DNA from 3 places in the Buttiauxella sp. S19-1 genome. Region 2 is predicted to be linked to each of the others. Evidence: riboswitches for the same ligand, from Rfam matches in the RefSeq annotation. Region 2 holds a riboswitch; each other region holds the start of a gene.

Region 1 (6,900 bases), on a different contig from region 2:
CATCCAGGTAACATAGTTTTCTATGTTCCCAGTCTTCATTCACTTGCCGCCTTCCTGCAACCCGAATCATTTTGGGAATAGCGTCCCGGAAGTTTTTCAATCAATGTGAATAAAGCAAAGCACAGTATCAGCAGGACAAGCGCGGTAACGGCACCATCCTGGCTGCGATATGAACCAATTTGTTGATAGAGATAAAACGGCAGCGTGCGGAAATCTTCATTGCCGAACAACGCCACCACGCCGAAATCACCAATCGACAGCACGCAGGCAAACGCCAGTGCTTGTGCCAGTGGGCGCTTGAGTGCACGCAACTCAATGTAACGCAGACGGTTTACGCCAGTAATGTTCAGCGACTGGCACAGCTTGTTGTAGCGTTCTGCGACATCCAGCATCGGGTTTTCCAGCACTTTTAGCGCGTAGGGAATTGCCATCAACGCATTGGTGAAAATCACAATGCCATCGGCGGATTGCGGCAAGCCCACGGTGTTATTGAGCAGCAGGAAAAAGCCGGTTGCCAGCACGATACCCGGCATCGCCAGAATCAACATACCGCTGAGCTCCAGCGCCTGGCCTGAAAAAGCGCGGTTGCGCAGGCGCAATTCCCGCGAGCTCCACAGCAACATCACCGTGATGACCACGCTTATTAACCCAGCGCCAACCGCAATTCTTAATGAGGTAAACAATGCCTGCCACAGTACCGGTTGCGACAACACGCTGTTAAAGCCACTATTGATGCCATCAATGATTACTGCCAGCAGCGGCGGTAATAACAGCAAGAGAGCAAGGGTGATGAGTAGCCCGTCGCACAGTTTGCGGCGCAGGTTATCTTGCGGATCACGCCAGCTTTGCATTTGGCTGACGCCGGCTGAAATGGCTCTGCTCAGCCGCTGGCTCATCAGCACCAGACCCAAACAGCAAACCATCTGCACCATGGCGAGCAGAGCCGCCCGTGCGGGGTCGTAGTCGTAACTCAGCGCCTGGAAGATAGCCAGCTCGATAGTGGTCGCCTGCGGGCCGCCACCCAGCGACAGCACGGTGGCAAAGCTTGCGAAACAGAGCATAAAAATCAGTGCCGCAGCGGGCAGAATTTGGCGGCGCAACCACGGCCACTCGACAAAACGGAAGAAATTCCAGCCTTGCATGCCCAGTTGCGCAGCAACCTGGCGTTGTTCGTTGGGGATATTTTCCAGTGCCTGTAGCAGCAGGCGTGTTGCCATCGGTAAGTTGAAAAAGACGTGGGCCAGTAGAATGCCCTTCAGGCCGTAAGGCGAGAAACTCCATTCGATGCCAAGCCTTGCGCACAACACGGCCAGCCAGCCTTCGCGCCCATACACTGTCAGAATCCCGAATACCGCTACCAACACGGGCAGAACCAGCGTCATTGCGCACAGGCGTAACAGCGCAACGCGCCCGGGGAAGCGGCGGCGATACAGGGCGCGAGCGAGGAAAATAGCCGGGAACACGGAAAGGCTTGCTGAGAGAAACGCCTGCCAGAAAGAGAAACGCAGCACGTGCCACAAATAGCTATCCTGCACCAGCGCACGGATATCGGTTTGTGGCGCGTTAAACCACAACGCCATAAAAGCCGCCAGGGCTACGGCTACCACCAGTGTGGCGGCACATAGCCCAGGAATCAGCCAGCCGGGAATTAGCGGCTGACGGCGCGTTGCCATTCGCTAATCCAGTTGGCGCGTTGTTTAGACACTTCTGCGGCGCTGTATTCCAGCGTGTTGTTCGGTTTGACCAGCCCGTTAAATCCTTCAGGCAATTTCACATCGGTCACCGGATACATCCAGTTGCCGGTGGCCACAGTGTTCTGGAAGCCCGGTGAAGTGATAAATTTCATGAATTTTTCAGCCAGTTCAGGCTGCTTGCTGGATGCCAGGCGTCCGGCCACTTCCACCTGTAAATAATGCCCTTCGCTAAAATTAGCCGCAGCATAGTTATCTTTTTTCTCTTCAATAATGTGATAAGCCGGAGAGGTGGTGTAGCTCATCACTAAATCGCCTTCACCTTTCAGGAACAGGCCATAAGCCTCGGACCAACCTTTGGTGACGGTGACCGTTTTCTTCGCAAGCTTTGCCCAGGCTTCAGGCGTTTTATCGCCATACACTTTCTGCATCCACAGCAGCAGGCCCAGGCCTGGTGTGCTGGTGCGCGGGTCCTGATAAATCACTTTCCATTGTTGGTCACTTTCGACCAGTTCTTTCAGGCTTTTCGGTGGGTTTTTCAGTTTGTTTTTATCGTAGACGAAAGCGAAATAGCCGTAATCGAAGGGAACGAAAGTGTCGTTTGTCCAGCCGCCAGGGATCTTCAACGCGCTAATGTCTGTTTTGCTCGGCGCAAATAATTTAGTCTGCGCGGCAGCTTCCAGAAGGTTGTTATCCAGTCCCAGAACCACGTCAGCTTTGCTGTTTTTACCTTCCATCCGCAGGCGGTTGAGCAGCGAAACGCCATCTTCCAGCGCCACGAATTTCAGCTGGCAATTACAGTCAGCCTCAAAGGCTTTTTTCACCGCAGGCCCTGGCCCCCAGTCGGCAGCAAAGGAGTCGTAGGTATAAACAGTCAGCAGGGGTTTGGCAAAAACGGGGGCGGCGATCAGTGCCAGCAACGGCAGGAATTTTTTGAACACTTTGCACCTCTTAGAATTAGGGGTGGCAAAGGACATTTGAGAATAGAGCCTCAAATCCCTTCGCCGGCGTTATCCGGATCAGGTTCGACGGGTATTATCTCAGCCAGACTTTCGCCTTAGCACCCCGTTGAGAACGCGTGCATTGTAATAACTTTGTGAATGATTCGAAAGCATTATACCCGTCATATTTCAAGCCGCAGGGGGGTTGGCTCCGGTGGGGCAAACCACGCCGATTTAAAGTCAAACCATCCCAGTGTGTTCATACGCACACCACGCATACTGCGTTGCCCTTCGATGCGTAGCCAGTGGTGGATTAACGGTAAAATATCATTGTTTTCAACCAGGTTCTGGCACCACTCAGGCAGAGGAAGCTCGCCGTTATGCCAGTTGCGGGTATCCGTTTCCCAGTCGATAGCAATGCACTTTTGAATCAGCGGCACTTCATAAAGATGCGAGTAAAGCGAAAACTCTAACGGCAGGGTGAAATTCGCGCTATTGAGCCAGATATCGCTGACGGCATCGCCCTGATGCCACTCTTCATAACTGACTTCTTGCACCACCAGTTTTACGCCAACACGTGCCAGCAATTCTTCCATCACTTTGCTGATTACCCGATGTTCGACGTGATCGCGATAAAACGTCAGCGTCACGGATTCCAGCCCGGCCGGTTTTTCGACGGCTGGTTGTGGATGCGTGTGGTGCCAGCGTGGCAGCAGTCCGTAAGCCGGGAACCAGTACTGCTGGTTTTGCTCGCCCGCGCTATACAGCAGATGAATCGGTGCCAGCACATGACTGAGCCAGCGGCGCACTTCTTTATTGCTGCCGGCGCTTGAGCGGTTATCAAATAAAATGTAGTAGCAGCCTTCTTCAAGGCGGCTTTCGACGGCTTTCTCGCTGTCGGGCATTCCCGATAATTGCACCGCACAGCTGACCTCTTCGCCAATGTCCGGCAGCACCCAGAAATTCACTTCGTCAATTAATGCGCGATAACCAAAGTAATCATCGTAGGCCTGGATTTTCAGTTGGTTGGTGTTATTACGCACCACCGAATAGGGACCGGTGCCGACTGGCTGGCGGGAGAAATGGCTTAAAGTTTGCCATTCGCGCGGCAGGATCATCGCGTTAACGCTACCCAGCAACCACGGCAGCCAGTTATCGGGTTGTGAGAGCTTAATATCCAGCGTCCAGGCCGTCGGAGAAGTAATTTCCGTGATATGCGAATACAGCGGCAAAGAGCTGATGCGTTGCAGAGACGTCGTCACATCCAGCATATCCAGCTCACGACCATGGTGAAAATGAATGCCGGGGCGCAGATAAAAACGCCAGTGTAATGGGGATATTTGTTGCCAGTGGTGCGCAATATCCGCTTCCAGTTCCCCATTTTCCTCATTTATACGGATCAGTCCGCTGAAAATTTGCCGGGCAATATGCGTTTCTGAACGGCGCAAAGCGGAGCCGGGCAACAGATTGAGCAGCGGGCGATAGTAGAGAACGCGCAGAATATGCCGCCCTTGCCGGAAGCTGCGCCCAAGGTGAGAAATCAGCATTTGGCGCACGGCGGCTTTATCGCCGACTATCTGCACCAGTTGGTCAATCCTGTCCTGCTCAAGAAGGTCTTCGGCGCGCTGTTGCTGGAGTGCAAGGCCGGTATACAAGAACTCAAGCTGTGAACGCTTGCCGCGTCCGACTTCCGCTTTCCAGCTCAGCCAGCCCTTTTCCTGCATCGCGCTAAGCAATGTACGCATATGGCGGCGGGAGCAATTCAGCAAATCGGCCAAATCATTCAACGTCGTTTCTTGCGGCTTACCTTCAAAGTTTTGCCACAAACGGATGAACTGTTGTTGCAGACGACCAGACGACATAAAAGAGGAACTCCCGGCAGAAACTCATCAATTTAACTTTCCTCATATTACGCCAATAATCATCAACGTTGAAAGCGAGGAGGTAGATATGAAACGGTCGCCAGTGGTTAAGTTTTATCAACAGTATTTTGCCGCAACCCAAAGTGTTTCTGTTGGATGGCTGGCTCGCCTGAAAGCAGAGCAACGTCTGGAGATGCTTGAGAACTTAATGCAGTGGGAGTCCGCGTTCGTAGAGCACCAAATCGCTGACAGCAAGTGTGACTGAGAATTGGTGGTTTTCACCTGGCCAGCAGATTAATACTGCTGGCTTTTTTATACCCGTCATTCTTCGAGCCGCAGTGCCGCCTTCTCGCAACTCGAATTATTTAGGGTATAGTCGAGGCCTTGCACACTTATCACCCGCTTAAGTAAAAAGGATCTTTCTGCATGATTTGGTTTCTGACCAAAGGACGACGCCTTAACCCGGTGTACGCCGCATTTATGATTGTGGCTTTCATGATGGGGATTGCGGGGGCACTCCAGGCGCCCACTCTTAGCCTGTTTTTAAGTCGCGAAGTGGAAGTGCGCCCATTCTGGGTTGGCCTGTTTTATACCGTCAATGCGATAGCCGGGATCCTCGTCAGTCTGGCGTTGGCGAAGCGTTCAGATAACCGGGGCGATCGTCGCAAACTGATTATGGTTTGTTGCGTGATGGCTGTAGCAAACTGTGTGCTTTTTGCTTTTAACCGTCATTACCTGACGTTAATCACCGTTGGCGTGATGTTCGCCTCTATTGCCAACACCGCGATGCCGCAAATATTTGCCCTTGCCCGTGAATATGCCGATAACTCAGCGCGTGAAGTGGTGATGTTCAGCTCGATAATGCGTGCGCAGCTCTCGCTTGCCTGGGTTATTGGCCCGCCGCTATCGTTTATGCTGGCATTAAACTACGGCTTCACCACTATGTTTCTTATCGCCGCGGGGATATTTGTTATCTCGCTGGCGTTGATTTTCTTCGCATTACCCTCGGTCGCAAGGATTGAGCAGCCCGCAGATGTGGCGCTTACCCAGGTCAGCGGCTGGAAAGATAAAAACGTCCGTCTGTTGTTTATTGCTTCGATGCTGATGTGGACCTGCAACACCATGTATATCATCGACATGCCGTTGTGGATCAGCAGTGATTTAGGCCTGCCCGAATCGCTGGCTGGGCTGTTGATGGGGACGGCTGCGGGGCTTGAGATCCCGGCGATGATCCTTGCGGGCTATTATGTAAAGCGTTTTGGTAAACGGCGCATGATGGTGATTGCCGTAGCCGCCGGCGTGTTGTTCTACGTCGGACTGATTATGTTCCACAGCCGTACGGCGCTGCTGTTGCTTCAGCTATTTAACGCGGTATTTATCGGCATTGTTGCCGGGATTGGCATGTTGTGGTTCCAGGATTTGATGCCGGGCAGGCCGGGGTCGGCGACCACGTTGTTCACCAATAGTATTTCGACGGGCGTGATTCTGGCGGGGGTTTTACAAGGCGCGCTGACCGAGAGTTTTGGGCATTATTCAGTGTATTGGTTGATTGCCGGGTTAGCGGTGTTTGCGTTGGTTTTGACCAGCCGGGTGAAGAATATTTAAGTTTTGGTGTTGGAGTAATGTCGGATGACGCTTGCGCTTATCCGACCTACAACTGCATTACTGGCGGATAAGCGCAGCGTCATCCGCCAGTAATGCAAATCGGTTTTCGTAGGGGGGATAAGCGCAAGCGTCATCCGCCAGTAATGCAAATCGGTTTTCGTAGGGCGGATAAGCGCAAGCGTCATCCGCCAGACAATGCCTGATTATTCAGCCAAAAACAGCTCCAACAGCGAATTCAAAAACAGCTTCCCGTGCTCGGTAATCTGCCAATAATCCTCAGTCTCAACCAGGTAATCTTTAGCTATCGCTTCATCTAACTGCGCGCGAATCACCGACTCATCAAGCCCGGTATATAAGCTAAATTCGTTGCGTGGCGCCGCTTCGAGCAAACGAAAACGATTCATAAAGAACTCGAACGGTTTATCGGCTTGTTCCACATCGTGCTGCTTGTCGAGGTATTTACCTTCCATATAACCGCGTGGATGGCGTGTTTTCGCGGTACGAACAATGCGCCCGTCCTCGAACGTTACCTTGCCGTGTGCGCCACAGCCAATCCCCAGGTAATCGCCAAAGCGCCAGTAGTTCAGGTTGTGCTGGCACTGGTAACCCGGTTTAGCATAGGCCGAGGTTTCATATTGCTGATAACCTGCCGCAGTCAGCAGCTTATCGCCTTGCTCGAAAATATCCCACAATGCGTCGTCGTCCGGCAGTTTTGGCGGACGCGAACTAAACAAAGTGTTCGGCTCAATCGTTAACTGATACCAGGAAAGATGCGGCGGGTTGAGTGCAATTGCCTGGCGC
Region 2 (6,900 bases):
ACAGAGCCCATATCCGCACGGCGATTTTGCCGCACCAGCCATACCGGCTCATTTTCCCACTCACCGATGGGCATCCCCATCGCACCATCAAGCTGGAATTCTTGCGCTGCTCCGTGAGGTAGTTCACCTTTTGGTAACCACAATTTTTGCTCATGACTGACGATAAACCAGCCTTGATCTAACTTTTGAATTACACGTTCCATAACCTGGTGCACATCCCCGAGTTCGCTGGTATAAACAAATAGTCATAACTATTTTGGGTACGTTTGCGCTACATTTTACTCACGGAGTCAATCATGCTTAACCAGTTAGAAAATCTGACTGAGCGCGTTGGTGGTAGTAATGCGTTAATCGACCAATGGCTTCATGCCCGCAAACAATTATTGGTGGCTTACTACAATATGGTTGGGATAAAGCCTAACAAGGAATCCCATACTGCGCTCGATGAAAAGGCTCTGGATAATTTTTGCCACAACCTGGTGGATTATCTTTCATCCGGCCATTTCAATATTTATGAACGTATTATCAGTGAAATGGAAGGCAGTAACCCACATTTAGCCGCCACTCACCTCTACTCTCAGATTGAAGCCAATACCCAGCACATCATGGATTTCTACGATTCGCATCTCGAGAGCGCGATCGATGATGATAACTACATTGAGTTCCAGAAAGCGTTGTCCGGCATCGGTGAAGCGCTGGAATCACGTTTTTCGCTGGAAGATAAGCTCATTCTGTTAGCATCCAACCACGATTTAGATAACAGTGCTAATGAGAGCGGCGGGCTGGCACGCCCTGCTTGAGTTCTGCGTTGTTAACGAGTAGTTTACATAGCGACCCGTAGTAATACGGGTTTCTTCTTGTCGGAGTGCCGAGTGCGTCAAGCACCGGCTGAGACCGTTAATTCGGGATCCGCGGAACCTGATCAGGCTAATACCTGCGAAGGGAACAAGAGTAATTCTGCTTTTGGGTTTCCCCGTGTTCGGGCGGTCCACATTCATTACTCCTCCGTTGTTCTGACAAGCCACTTCCTGATAACCACTGGAATGAGCTATGTCTATTACTGAAAAAAAATCAAACCGCCGCGAACAGCGCGCTGCTGCCCAACATTTTATCAATACCCTGGAAGGCACCGCTTTCCCTAACTCTCAGCGTATTTACCTCACCGGTTCGCGTGATGATATTCGCGTGCCAATGCGTGAAATCCAACTAAGCCCAACCACCACGGGTGGCAGCAAAGAAAAGCCGCAATTCATCCCTAACGATGCCATTCCAGTGTATGACACGTCTGGCGCCTACGGCGACCCGGCTATCAGCATTGATGTGCTGCGCGGGTTGTCGCCACTACGGGAAAACTGGATTGCCGAACGTAATGATTGCGAAATCCTGACCGACCGCAGCTCTGTCTACACCAAAGAGCGCCTTGCTGATGACGGTCTGGACGAATTGCGTTTTGAAACACAACTCACGCCTCAGCGCGCTAAAGCCGGGAAAACCGTCACGCAACTGCACTATGCACGCCAGGGAATCGTGACGCCGGAAATGGAGTTCATCGCGATCCGTGAAAATATGGGCCGGGAACGCATTCGGGATGAAGTGTTACGCCACCAGCATCCAGGCCAGGGCTTTGGTGCCCGGCTGCCGGAAAATATCACGCCTGAATTTGTGCGCGAAGAAGTCGCGGCTGGCCGCGCCATTATCCCAGCCAACATTAACCACCCTGAATCCGAACCGATGATTATCGGGCGTAATTTCCTCGTTAAAGTGAACGCTAATATCGGTAACTCGGCGGTCACATCGTCCATTGAAGAAGAAGTTGAAAAACTGGTGTGGTCAACGCGTTGGGGCGCAGACACGGTAATGGACCTCTCCACTGGCCGCTATATCCACGAAACCCGTGAGTGGATTTTACGTAACAGCCCAGTGCCAATCGGCACCGTGCCTATCTATCAGGCGCTGGAAAAAGTCAACGGCATCGCCGAAGACCTGACCTGGGAAATGTTCCGCGACACACTGCTGGAACAAGCCGAGCAAGGTGTGGACTACTTCACGATTCACGCTGGTGTGCTGCTGCGCTACGTGCCAATGACCGCGAAACGCCTCACTGGCATTGTCTCGCGCGGCGGCTCAATAATGGCGAAATGGTGCCTGTCGCATCACCAGGAAAACTTCCTGTATGAACACTTCCGCGAAATCTGCGAAATCTGTGCCGCTTACGACGTTTCACTCTCTTTAGGCGATGGCCTGCGTCCTGGCTCTATTCAGGATGCCAACGATGAAGCTCAATTCTCTGAACTCCACACGCTGGGCGAGTTAACCAAAATCGCCTGGGAATATGACGTACAGGTGATGATTGAAGGCCCAGGACATGTGCCGATGCAGATGATCCGCCGCAACATGACCGAAGAACTGGAGCATTGCCACGAAGCACCTTTCTATACCCTCGGGCCGTTAACCACAGATATCGCACCAGGTTACGACCATTTCACTTCGGGCATTGGTGCTGCGATGATCGGCTGGTTTGGTTGCGCGATGCTGTGTTATGTCACGCCAAAAGAGCATCTCGGCCTGCCAAACAAAGAAGATGTGAAACAAGGGCTGATTACTTACAAGATTGCGGCACATGCCGCAGACCTGGCAAAAGGCCACCCTGGCGCACAAATCCGCGACAACGCCATGTCAAAAGCGCGCTTCGAATTCCGTTGGGAAGACCAGTTTAATCTCGCGTTAGACCCGTTCACCGCGCGCGCTTATCACGATGAAACGTTGCCGCAGGAATCCGGCAAAGTTGCGCACTTCTGTTCGATGTGCGGGCCAAAGTTCTGCTCAATGAAAATCTCCCAGGAAGTCCGCGATTTCGCCGCCAAACAAGCCATTGAAGTTGGTATGGAAGACATGTCGCAATCTTTCCGTGCGAAAGGTGGCGAAATTTATCTGCGTCAGGAGGAAGTGTGATAAATCAATCCGCATTCCCCCCTGTCCCACGACGGCTGGGCTTGTATCCGGTAGTAGATAGCGTTGAATGGATTGCCCGTTTGCTAGAAGCAGGCGTGCGCACTATTCAGTTGCGTATCAAAGATAAGCGTGACGATGAGGTTGAAGCCGATATTGTTGCGGCAATCAAACTCGCCCATAGCTACGAAGCGCGTCTGTTCATCAACGATTACTGGCAACTGGCAATCAAGCATCGCGCTTACGGCGTACATCTGGGCCAGGAAGATATGGACGTTGCCAATCTGGATGCCATTCGCGATGCGGGCCTGCGCCTCGGGGTTTCGACGCACGACAATATGGAAATGGATCGCGCCCTGTCGGCGCGCCCCTCTTACATTGCGCTGGGGCATGTTTTCCCTACCAACACCAAGCAGATGCCGTCGGCCCCGCAAGGGCTTTCGCAACTCGCAGCGCATATCAAAACGTTGGGCGATTACCCGACTGTCGCCATCGGTGGGATAAGTATTGAACGCGTTCCGGCGGTGCTTGCCACGGGCGTGGGCAGTGTCGCGGTGGTGAGCGCAATTACTCTGGCTCCAGACTGGCGAGCGGCAACCGCACAGCTACTGGAGCTTGTGGGAGCCGGCGATGAATGATGCCGATTTCATGCGTTACAGCCGCCAGATGCTGCTGGAAGACATCGCCATTGAAGGGCAGCAAAAACTGCTCGCCAGCAAAGTGTTAATCGTCGGGCTTGGCGGACTAGGTTCGCCAGCCGCGCTGTATCTGGCTGCCGCGGGCGTTGGTACGCTGATTCTGGCTGACGATGACCTTGTGCATATCAGCAATCTTCAGCGCCAGATTTTGTTCACTTCAAACGATCTAGACCAACCAAAATCACTGGTCGCCCAACGCCATCTACAGCAACTTAATCCTGATATCGAACTTCAGGTTATTAGTGAACGGCTGGCGGGGCAATTACTCAGGCAGACGGTAAAAAACGCCGATTTAGTACTGGATTGCAGCGACAACCTGGCAACGCGTCATGCTATTAACGCGGCGTGCGTTACGCATAACAAGCCGCTGATTTCCGCCAGCGCAGTCGGTTTTGGCGGGCAACTGATGGTGCTGACACCGCCGTGGGAAAACGGCTGTTATCGCTGCGTGTGGCCGGATGAACACGAGCCGGAACGTAACTGCCGCACCGCAGGAATCATCGGCCCGGTGGTGGGTGTAATGGGAACATTGCAGGCACTGGAAGCGATAAAACTACTGAGCGGAATGCTCCCGGCCAGCGGTTCTTTGCGCCTGTTCGACGGCCGTCAACATAGCTGGCGCACCCTCGCTATGCAGAAAGCGGCGGGCTGCCCGGTATGCGGAGGGCAAGATGCACATTCAGTTTAACGACGAGCCGATACAATGCGTGGAAAACCTGACATTGGCAAAGCTGCTGGAACAATTGCGTTTCTTGCAGCCAGGCGTCGCGCTGGCGATCAACCAGACCATCATTCCGCGTGAGCAATGGGAAACTTATTTGTTGAATGATGGCGACCAGATCCTGCTTTTTCAGGCTATAGCCGGGGGCTAACATGCTAAAGATTGCTGATAAAACCTTCTCATCACGCTTGTTTACTGGCACGGGGAAATTCTCCTCACCACAGATGATGGTTGAAGCGATTCGCGCTTCTGGCTCACAGTTAGTCACGATGGCGATGAAACGTGTCGATTTGCGTAACCATAACGATGCGATCCTCGCGCCATTACTCGAATCTGGCGTGCAATTGCTGCCTAACACTTCCGGTGCAAAAACAGCTGAAGAAGCGATTTTTGCTGCCCAATTGGCACGTGAAGCGCTCGGCACAAACTGGCTAAAACTGGAAATCCATCCGGATGCTCGCTATTTGTTACCCGACCCGATCGAAACGCTGAAAGCGGCTGAGAAGCTCGTCAAACTGGGGTTTGTGGTACTGCCTTATTGCGGTGCCGATCCGGTTTTGCGCAAACGGCTTGAAGAGGCAGGATGCGCGGCGGTAATGCCGTTAGGCGCTCCCATTGGGTCAAATCAGGGCTTACAAACCCGAGCGCTGTTGGAGATTATCATCGAGCAGGCCCGGGTGCCGGTGATAGTTGATGCGGGAATTGGTGCGCCAAGCCACGCCGCGGAAGCGTTAGAAATGGGGGCTTGCGCAGTGCTGGTTAACACCGCCATTGCTGTGGCACGCGACCCAGTTCAGATGGCACACGCTTTTCGTTTGGCCGTGGAAGCTGGTGCAATCGCGGCGCAGTCTGGACTGGGCTCTCGCCACCAGCATGCGCAGGCTTCCAGCCCACTAACGCAATTTCTGCAATTCGGCCAGGAGGATGCGTGATGGCCCGAACTTTCACTGACCGCTGGCGTGAACTGGACTGGGACGACATCCGGCTTAGCATCAACAGCAAAACAGCTGCCGATGTAGAACGGACATTGAGCAGCAGCAAAATCACTCGCGACGATCTCATGGCACTGCTTTCGCCCGCAGCCAGCCAATATCTGGAACCGCTCGCACAGCAGGCACAGCATTTAACTCGCCAGCGGTTTGGTAACACGGTGAGTTTTTACGTGCCGCTTTATCTCTCGAACCTGTGCGCTAACGACTGCACGTACTGCGGTTTTTCGATGAGCAACAAACTCAAACGTAAAACACTGGACGAGCACGAGATTGAACGGGAATGCGCGGCGATTCGCAAATTAGGCTTTGAGCATTTGCTGTTGGTGACCGGTGAACACCAGAGCAAAGTGGGAATGGATTATTTCCGCCAGCACCTGCCCACGATTCGTCGCCAGTTCAGCTCGCTGCAAATGGAGGTTCAGCCGCTGGATGAACATGAGTATGGCGAACTGAAAACCCTCGGCCTGGATGGCGTCATGGTTTATCAGGAAACCTATCATCAGGCAGTCTATGCGCAACATCATTTGCGCGGTAACAAACAGGACTTCTTTTGGCGGCTGGAAACACCGGACAGGCTTGGTCGTGTGGGGATCGATAAAATTGGCCTCGGTGCGTTAATTGGTTTATCGGATAGCTGGCGTACCGACTGTTTTATGGTGGCAGAGCATTTACTATGGCTTCAGCAAAACTACTGGCAAAGCCGCTATTCGATTTCATTTCCACGATTACGCCCTTGCGCAGGTGGCGTAGAACCGGCATCGGTGATGACAGAAAGCCAGCTGGTGCAGGTGATTTGCGCGTTTCGTCTGCTTTCGCCAGACGTGGAGCTTTCGCTTTCTACCCGTGAATCGCCCTGGTTCCGCGACCATATGATCCCGCTTGCGATTAATAACGTCAGTGCATTCTCCAAAACCCAGCCCGGAGGCTACGCCGATAATCATCCCGAGCTTGAACAGTTTGCGCCACACGACGGACGCACACCTGCAGAAGTTGCAGCCGCCTTAACACATTCCGGTTTACAACCTGTCTGGAAGGATTGGGATAGTTTTTTGGGAAGAGCCTCGCAGTAGCATTGCAAGTTTGCAGGACCAGCAAAATGCTTCCCGAGCCGTGCCGAAGAGTGGTTCATTCACCGTTGTCTTGATGGCTTCAGTAAAATATTGTCGCCCCTGTCGGAATGCAAACCCGGCTGGGGCGGCAACTCATCCCTTCTCATTGCCGCCCCACCTTCCCATTAGTAGACGGTGACTTTCGCGACCTTCGCGACTTTACCATCACGGGAAGGCGTATCAGGCGTGACGCCCAGCTCAATAGCACGGTAAAGCCCAGCCAGTTGTGCGAACACCACATAAATTAACGTAGCCCACGATTCGTGGTAATCCGCCAGTTCCGGAGAGGCAAAATGAAAATAACGATCCCCCGGTTTAGCGCTAGCAGGGAGAGCATCATGACCGATGGCAATAATTTGCGCGGTGGCGCTTCGCTCACGTGTCAGCTCCGCCATCATGTCACTGTCATAGCGGTGGATGTCGGCACGCGC
Region 3 (6,900 bases), on a different contig from region 2:
TAAACACGGATGCGTTTTTTTGCCACACCGATCATATAATCAACACAAAGGTATTTAAAAGGTATTATTGATTGGTATGGTTATGGTGTACCCAACACAATCATGAAGGTTCAACGTATGAAACGTACAACAATTAGCCTTTCATTCATGATGTTTATTGAATGGTTTATCTGGGGCGCCTGGTTCGTCCCGCTTTGGCTGTTCCTCAACAAAAGTGGCTTTAGCCCAACTGAAATCGGTTGGTCTTACGCCTGTACCGCTATCGCCGCTATTCTGTCGCCGATTCTGGTCGGCTCGCTGACCGACCGTTTCTTTGCCGCGCAAAAGGTGCTGGCACTGTTGATGTTTGTCGGTGCGGTGCTGATGTATCTGGCGGCGCAACAAACCGAGTTTGTCTATTTCTTCCCGCTGCTGCTGGCCTATTCCCTGACCTACATGCCAACCATCGCGCTGACTAACAGCATCGCATTTTCCAATGTCGACGATGTGGAGCGGGACTTCCCGCGCATTCGTGTAATGGGCACTATCGGCTGGATTGCCTCGGGTTTAGTGTGCGGTTTCTTGCCGCAAATGCTCGGTTTTAGCGATATATCGCCCACCAACGTTCCGTTACTGATAACCGCCGGTAGCTCATTGCTGCTGGGTATTTTTGCGCTGGCCTTGCCCAACACACCACCAAAAAGCACCGGCAAAATGAGCCTGAAAGTGATGCTCGGTCTTGATGCAATTGTGTTGCTCAAAGACAAAAACTTCCTGGTCTTTTTCTTCTGCTCATTCCTGTTTGCTATGCCGCTGGCGTTCTATTACATCTTCGCCAACGGGTATCTGACCGAAGTCGGTATGCATAACGCCACTGGATGGATGACGCTCGGCCAGTTCTCCGAAATCTTCTTTATGCTGGCGCTGCCATTCTTTATTAAGCGCTTTGGCATTAAAAAGGTATTACTGCTTGGTCTTATCACCGCCGCCATCCGTTACGGCTTCTTCGTTTACGGTGGCGCCGACCACATCTTTACCTACGGCCTGCTGTTCCTTGGCATTTTGTTGCACGGCGTGAGTTACGACTTCTATTACGTCACCGCCTACATTTACGTTGATAAAAAAGCGCCCGTCCATATGCGCACCGCAGCACAAGGGCTGATTACGCTGTGTTGTCAGGGGTTCGGTAGCTTGCTCGGCTATCGCATCGGTGCAGCAATGATGGAAAAAATGTTCGCCTACCCAACGCCTGTAAACGGTCAGACCTTCAACTGGGCCGGAATGTGGGGCTTTGGTGCCATCATGATCACAGTCATTACCGTGCTGTTTATGGTGTTTTTCCGCGAGTCGGACAAAGAGATCACCACTATTGCCGTTGCTGGCAATCAAACTGAAAAAGATCTAAAGGAAGCATAAATGATGGAAAATCGAATTCTTGGAGCCTTTTATGGCCAGGCGTTAGGTGATGCAATGGGAATGCCGTCGGAGTTGTGGCCACGCTCGCGAGTGAAAGCGCACTTTGGCTGGATTGACCGCTTCCTGCCCGGCCCTGCGGAAAATAACGCCGCCTGTTATTTTAACCGGGCAGAGTTTACTGACGACACCTCGATGGCGCTGGCGCTGGCGGACGCGATTATCGAACATGATGGCGTCATTAATGCCGATACCATTGGCCGCCACATTTTAAGCTGGGCTGAAGGCTTTGATGCGTTCAATAAAAACGTCCTCGGCCCGACATCAAAGATTGCATTGAATGCGATTAAACAAGGCACGCCGGTTAGCGCGCTGGAAAACAATGGCGTAACCAACGGCGCGGCGATGCGCGCTTCACCGTTGGGCTGCCTGCTACCTACCGGCAATCTTGATGCTTTTATTGATGAAGTAGCGCTCGCCTCAAGCCCGACGCACAAATCCGACCTCGCCCTTGCCGGTGCGGTAGTCATTGCCTGGGCAATTTCGAAAGCTATTGAAGGAACAAGCTGGGAAACCATCTGCGATGAACTGCCGTCGATTGCCCGCCACGCTCAGGAAAAGCGCGTCACCACATTTAATGCTTCCCTGGGCGCACGTATCGAACTGGCGCTCAACGTGGCCAGAAACGCACCCGGCACCGAGTCTGGCATGGAACAGATTTATCAACTGGTCGGTACCGGCACCAGCACTATTGAATCTGTCGCGGCAGCCATTGCGATGGTGGAACTGGCGCAAACCAATCCTAACCGCTGCGCGATTTTATGCGCCAATCTCGGCGGCGATACCGATACCATCGGCGCGATGGCGACGGCAATTTGTGGCGCACTGCACGGCGTAGAGAGCATTGATACTGAACTCAAACGCGAGCTTGATGATGTCAACCAGCTCGACTTTACGCGTTACAGCCGCCTGTTTATGGGCTATCGCCAGCAAAGGGAGGCGCGCAATGAAAGCCGCTGAATTACGTTCCCGCTTACCAGGGCTGGCAGCAAAACGCCCGGTTTGCGTACTCGGTTCGGCGGTGATTGATGTCATTGCCGACGCTTACTCTCTGCCGTGGCGCGGTTGCGATATCGAGCTGCAACAACAAAGCGTAAATATCGGCGGCTGTGCGCTGAATATCGCACTAACACTGTCACGCCTCGGCATCGCTTCGAAAAATGCGCTGCCCATTGGCCAGGGAACCTGGGCGGATATCATCCGCAGCAGTCTTGAAAAACAAGGCATCGAAAGCGAAATCCACACCAACAGCGGTGATAACGGCTGGTGCCTGGCGCTGGTCGAGCCCGATGGCGAAAGAACGTTTATGTCGTTTCGAGGTGTCGAACATCAGTGGAATCAACCGTGGCTGGATAAGTTACAGCTCGCTCCTGGCACTTTGCTGTCGCTTTCGGGTTATCAACTGGCCGGGCCATGTGCGGAACTGCTGGTGAGCTGGCTTGAATCGCTGAACGGCGTCACGGCATTTATCGATTTTGGCCCACGCATCGCTGATATTCCCGCCCCGCTGCTGACGCGGATTATGGCCTGCAAACCGATTGTTTCGCTTAACCGCCAGGAGGCCGCGATTGCAGCCGAATGGCTGGAGGTGGCTGGCGACAATATAGAAGGGATTTGTCGTGCCTGGCTTGAACGTTATGACGCGCCGCTTATTGTGCGGCTCGATAAACAAGGCGCGTGGTTTGGCTCCCACGACGCTATCGCGCTGGTGGCTCCTTTCCCGGCACAAGTGGTTGATACCATTGGTGCGGGCGATAGCCATGCGGGCGGCACGTTAGCGGGGCTGGCTGCAGGATGGAGCCTGGCAGAGGCCGTTTGTCTGGGAAATGCAGTTGCGTCTTATGTTGTCAGCCATCGGGGCGGCGACTGTGCGCCGTTTCTGGAACAACTATACCGATACCCAAAATAATTCGAGCGGCATCGCGGCGGCAAGAGAGCGAGTCCCGATGAGCTTAGTAAACTAAGTGATTCGGGTGAGAGAACGCAGCCAACAAAGATGCAGCTTGAAGTATGATGGGTCTACTCCTCGCAAACAAAAACGTATAGATCGCTGCGGCAGTAGCTGATGCTGTACTCGATGGGCCGGTTTTGTGGGTCAAAAGCAACCTGTTTGATAACCAGAACCGGCACTGGCGTTTCCAGTTTGATGTGCGACTGGAATTCGCTGTCCGGCATTCTGGCGCTGACGCGGCTGCGGGTGCGCTGAGGAATAATGTTCTGGCTGCGGAAGTAGTCATACAATGAAACACCGATTTCATCAGGGTCGGCGATCAACTCCGCAGGAACGTACGATTCTTCCACTGATACCGCATCTTCATCAACGTAACGAATACGTTTGAGCAAGAACACTTCGCTATCTGCCGCCACGGCTAATTGTTCTGCCACTTCCGGCGAGCATTTCACCACCCGTTTATTGACCCACAGCGTGTTCGGCTTTTTACCGCGCAAAACCACCTGTTGAGAAAACCCGCGCGCCTCTTTGAGCGAATACTCAAAAGTGGAGTTAATTTGCGTACCGTAACCTCTGGATCGCGTCACCACGCCGTCGTCTTCCAGCGTCTGCATCGCTTTACGCACCGTAATGCGCGAAACGCCAGTCAGCTGGCTGAGATCGCGCTCTCCCGGCAAAATATTGCCCTGCGGCAAAATACCGCTGCGTACTGCCGCCTTCACCGTTTCGGCGAATTTCAAATACAGCGGCGTATTATCAGCCTGCGAAAACCGCTGGATAAGTTGCTCAATGAGCTGAGTGTGAACCTGTTCCATGTTGCGCAAATGTCCGGAAGATAAGGTGAAACCAGTATAACTCAATGGTCTTATAGTGGTATTACCTCAATCACCACCATTGGTGAAAATGATGCACCGGTCCAATTCCGTTACCCACTTCCAGCGAATCTGCTTGCTCTAAAGCCTGAGACAACCACGTTTTCGCCGCCAGAATTGTTTGCGGCCAGTCGTGATAGCGTGGATAAAGTGCGGCGAGTGCCGCAGAAAGCGTACAGCCAGTGCCATGAGTATGGCGCGTTTGTACGCGCGGCGCGGTAAAGCGCTGTGCGCCATCGCGGGTAAATAGCCAATCCGGGCTTTCAGCATCGTCAAGATGTCCGCCTTTCATCAATACCGCTTTGCAGCCCATAGCTAACAATGCGTCGCCCTGTAGCTTCATTTCGTGTTCATTGCGTGCGTGTGGAGCATCCAGCAGGGCGGCGGCTTCCGGCAGGTTCGGCGTAATCAGCGCCACTTGCGGCAGAAGCCGACGGCGTAAACTGTCAACCGCCGAGGGCGCAAGCAAAGGATCGCCACTTTTCGCCAGCATCACCGTATCGAGCACGACATTTTGTGCGTGGTAAAACGCCAGCCGTTCAGCCACCGCTTCCACAATATCGGTTTCCGCTAACATGCCGATTTTAATGGTGTCGATGCGCACATCACTGAGCACGGAGTCCAGTTGCGCGGCAACAAAGGCCGGTTCAATACGATAGACCGACTGCACGCCACGCGTGTTCTGCGCCACTAACGCGGTAATCACACTGGTGCCATATGCCCCCAGCGCCGAGAAAGTTTTCAGGTCGGCCTGAATACCCGCGCCACCGCTCGGGTCGGTTCCGGCAATGGTCAGTGCATTGATACGTGTTAACCCTTTCATGCCAGCGCCTCCCCATTCAGCCCGTAAAGTGCATCGAGAAATGCCGGAATAAAACTCCCGGGACCACGGCTGGCGGATATAGCCTGCTGGCCTGCAAACTTCATAAACTGGCAAGCCGCAGCGACGTTATCCAGCCGCGAGCCCGGCAAAGAGCAACAGGCGGCAACTACCGCTGAAAGCGCACAACCGGTGCCGACCACACGCGACATCAAAATGCCGCCGCCCGCCACGCTCCAGCTGTTTTCACCATCGGTAATGTAATCACGCTCACCCGTCACCGCGACAATCGCGCCAGTCAGTCGAGCAAGCGCCTGCGCCGCAGGTAGTGCGGAAAACGCATCATCGGTGCTATCCACGCCTCTTCCACCAGAATGCTCCCCCGCCAGTGCGAGGATTTCAGACGCATTCCCGCGAATGGCCGCAGGTTTTAGCGCGAGCACCTGATGGGCGAATTGAGTACGGAACGTCAGGCCGCCAACGGCAACCGGATCCAGCACCCAGGGTGTGGCGGATTCATTTGCAGCATGAATGGCTGCAAGCATGGCATCACGGCGATCGGCTGTCAGCGTGCCAATATTGACCAGCAGCGCGTCGGCAACCGGGCTAAATTGAGCGGCTTCTTGTGCTTCAATCACCATGGCGGGAGCCGCACCAATAGCCAGCAAAACGTTGGCGGTAAAACTCTGCACGACGTCGTTAGTCATGCAGTGAACAAGCGGGGAAATGTTGCGAAGTTGCTGTAAAGACAAAACGGCGCGGTGGCCGGGTAGCAGGTCAGGCTGCATCATAAAGCTCCTGTCCGGCGTGAAGAAGGGATGCCGGACAGGCATCTGACTTCCCTACGCTGGCATTATCCAGATCAGGTGGTACGGGTATTTCTCAGCCTTCACAAAGAAGGGCACCCCGAGTCATTGATTAATCGTATATGTGATTAATCGCCCATCAGGATAAAGCGAGTGGCCAGCGCTGTAAACCAGGGATATCACTGTGGGCTAAATGGGTTGATTCATTTTTTTAATTCTCGCCATTTCTTCACTTGGCTACCAACCACCAGGAAATCCCCTGGCAATGTCTCATCCCGAGCGAGTTGTCAATTAAGTTTCAGGTTATTTAATTTCAGTATTTATTTCATTACGATCGTTATCCGTTCTATTACTCACCGAGAAACCCCATGCTTACAATTGCGATACGGGAAAATAATAGTCATTTTTCTCATGGTCTAAAAATTATCATTGAAAAAATTTACCGCCAGCGAAATGAAGATTTTTATTTTTTACCCGGCGAAGAACATAGTACTGCCGATATTGTTTTTATGTCACTGGCTGATAATTGGTTTACTGCTGACTGTTTTGAAATTCCCAATGCGACAAAATCCCAACGAGTTATTCTTATTTGCCGACATAAAGAACACCAAAGCCTCATGTTCCGCCCATGCCTGTATATGCTTCCGGTTATCTTTCGCGAAGATGAGGTTGATGAAGTCACCCGTAAAATAGCCCACTGGACGGAGGCTGGCTGGCGCAGAAACAACACCACGGCGGTGTCTGCCAGGATTTGCTACTACTGCACCACATGCAATTTCACCAGTGCTGAACGGCAGTTACTTATCTACATCGCCCGGGGACATTCGCTACAGGATGCGGCCCATCTAATGCAGATAGAGGAAGATACTGCAAGAATATATCGTAAAGTGATAATGAAAAAACTGAAAATCCGGGACCAGTATGAGTTGATGAACTTTATAAAAATCCATCTTCTTTCTTTAATTCATTAGCCAATATTTTTGCGCCGTAACGACTAGT

Evidence for each region. Region 2 has a riboswitch for thiamine pyrophosphate ahead of thiC (phosphomethylpyrimidine synthase ThiC). Riboswitches for the same ligand answer to the same signal wherever they lie in the genome.
Region 1: it holds a riboswitch for thiamine pyrophosphate, as region 2 does, so the genes downstream of both, thiB (thiamine ABC transporter substrate binding subunit) here and thiC (phosphomethylpyrimidine synthase ThiC) in region 2, are expected to answer to the same signal.
Region 3: it holds a riboswitch for thiamine pyrophosphate, as region 2 does, so the genes downstream of both, thiM (hydroxyethylthiazole kinase) here and thiC (phosphomethylpyrimidine synthase ThiC) in region 2, are expected to answer to the same signal.

Annotation. Positions count from the first base shown of each region.
Region 1 covers NZ_JAHWLU010000099.1:10,481-17,380, reverse strand. The annotation lists gene thiP (thiamine/thiamine pyrophosphate ABC transporter permease ThiP) at 36-1,673, opposite strand; gene thiB (thiamine ABC transporter substrate binding subunit) at 1,649-2,632, opposite strand; TPP riboswitch at 2,670-2,769, opposite strand; gene sgrR (HTH-type transcriptional regulator SgrR) at 2,815-4,494, opposite strand; gene sgrT (glucose uptake inhibitor SgrT) at 4,583-4,759, shown strand; gene MES37_RS18545 (sugar efflux transporter) at 4,921-6,099, shown strand; gene hemW (radical SAM family heme chaperone HemW) at 6,303-6,900, opposite strand, start outside.
Region 2 covers NZ_JAHWLU010000046.1:7,415-14,314, forward strand. The annotation lists gene nudC (NAD(+) diphosphatase) at 1-203, opposite strand, end outside; gene MES37_RS12140 (Rsd/AlgQ family anti-sigma factor) at 297-800, shown strand; TPP riboswitch at 852-962, shown strand; gene thiC (phosphomethylpyrimidine synthase ThiC) at 1,051-2,952, shown strand; gene thiE (thiamine phosphate synthase) at 2,952-3,587, shown strand; gene MES37_RS12155 (HesA/MoeB/ThiF family protein) at 3,580-4,335, shown strand; gene thiS (sulfur carrier protein ThiS) at 4,319-4,519, shown strand; gene thiG (thiazole synthase) at 4,521-5,300, shown strand; gene thiH (2-iminoacetate synthase ThiH) at 5,300-6,430, shown strand; gene MES37_RS12175 (SIS domain-containing protein) at 6,595-6,900, opposite strand, start outside.
Region 3 covers NZ_JAHWLU010000015.1:56,792-63,691, forward strand. The annotation lists gene MES37_RS05935 (nucleoside permease) at 118-1,395, shown strand; gene MES37_RS05940 (ADP-ribosylglycohydrolase family protein) at 1,396-2,412, shown strand; gene MES37_RS05945 (PfkB family carbohydrate kinase) at 2,399-3,361, shown strand; gene MES37_RS05950 (GntR family transcriptional regulator) at 3,472-4,218, opposite strand; gene thiD (bifunctional hydroxymethylpyrimidine kinase/phosphomethylpyrimidine kinase) at 4,289-5,098, opposite strand; gene thiM (hydroxyethylthiazole kinase) at 5,095-5,883, opposite strand; TPP riboswitch at 5,918-6,014, opposite strand; gene MES37_RS05965 (LuxR C-terminal-related transcriptional regulator) at 6,270-6,872, shown strand.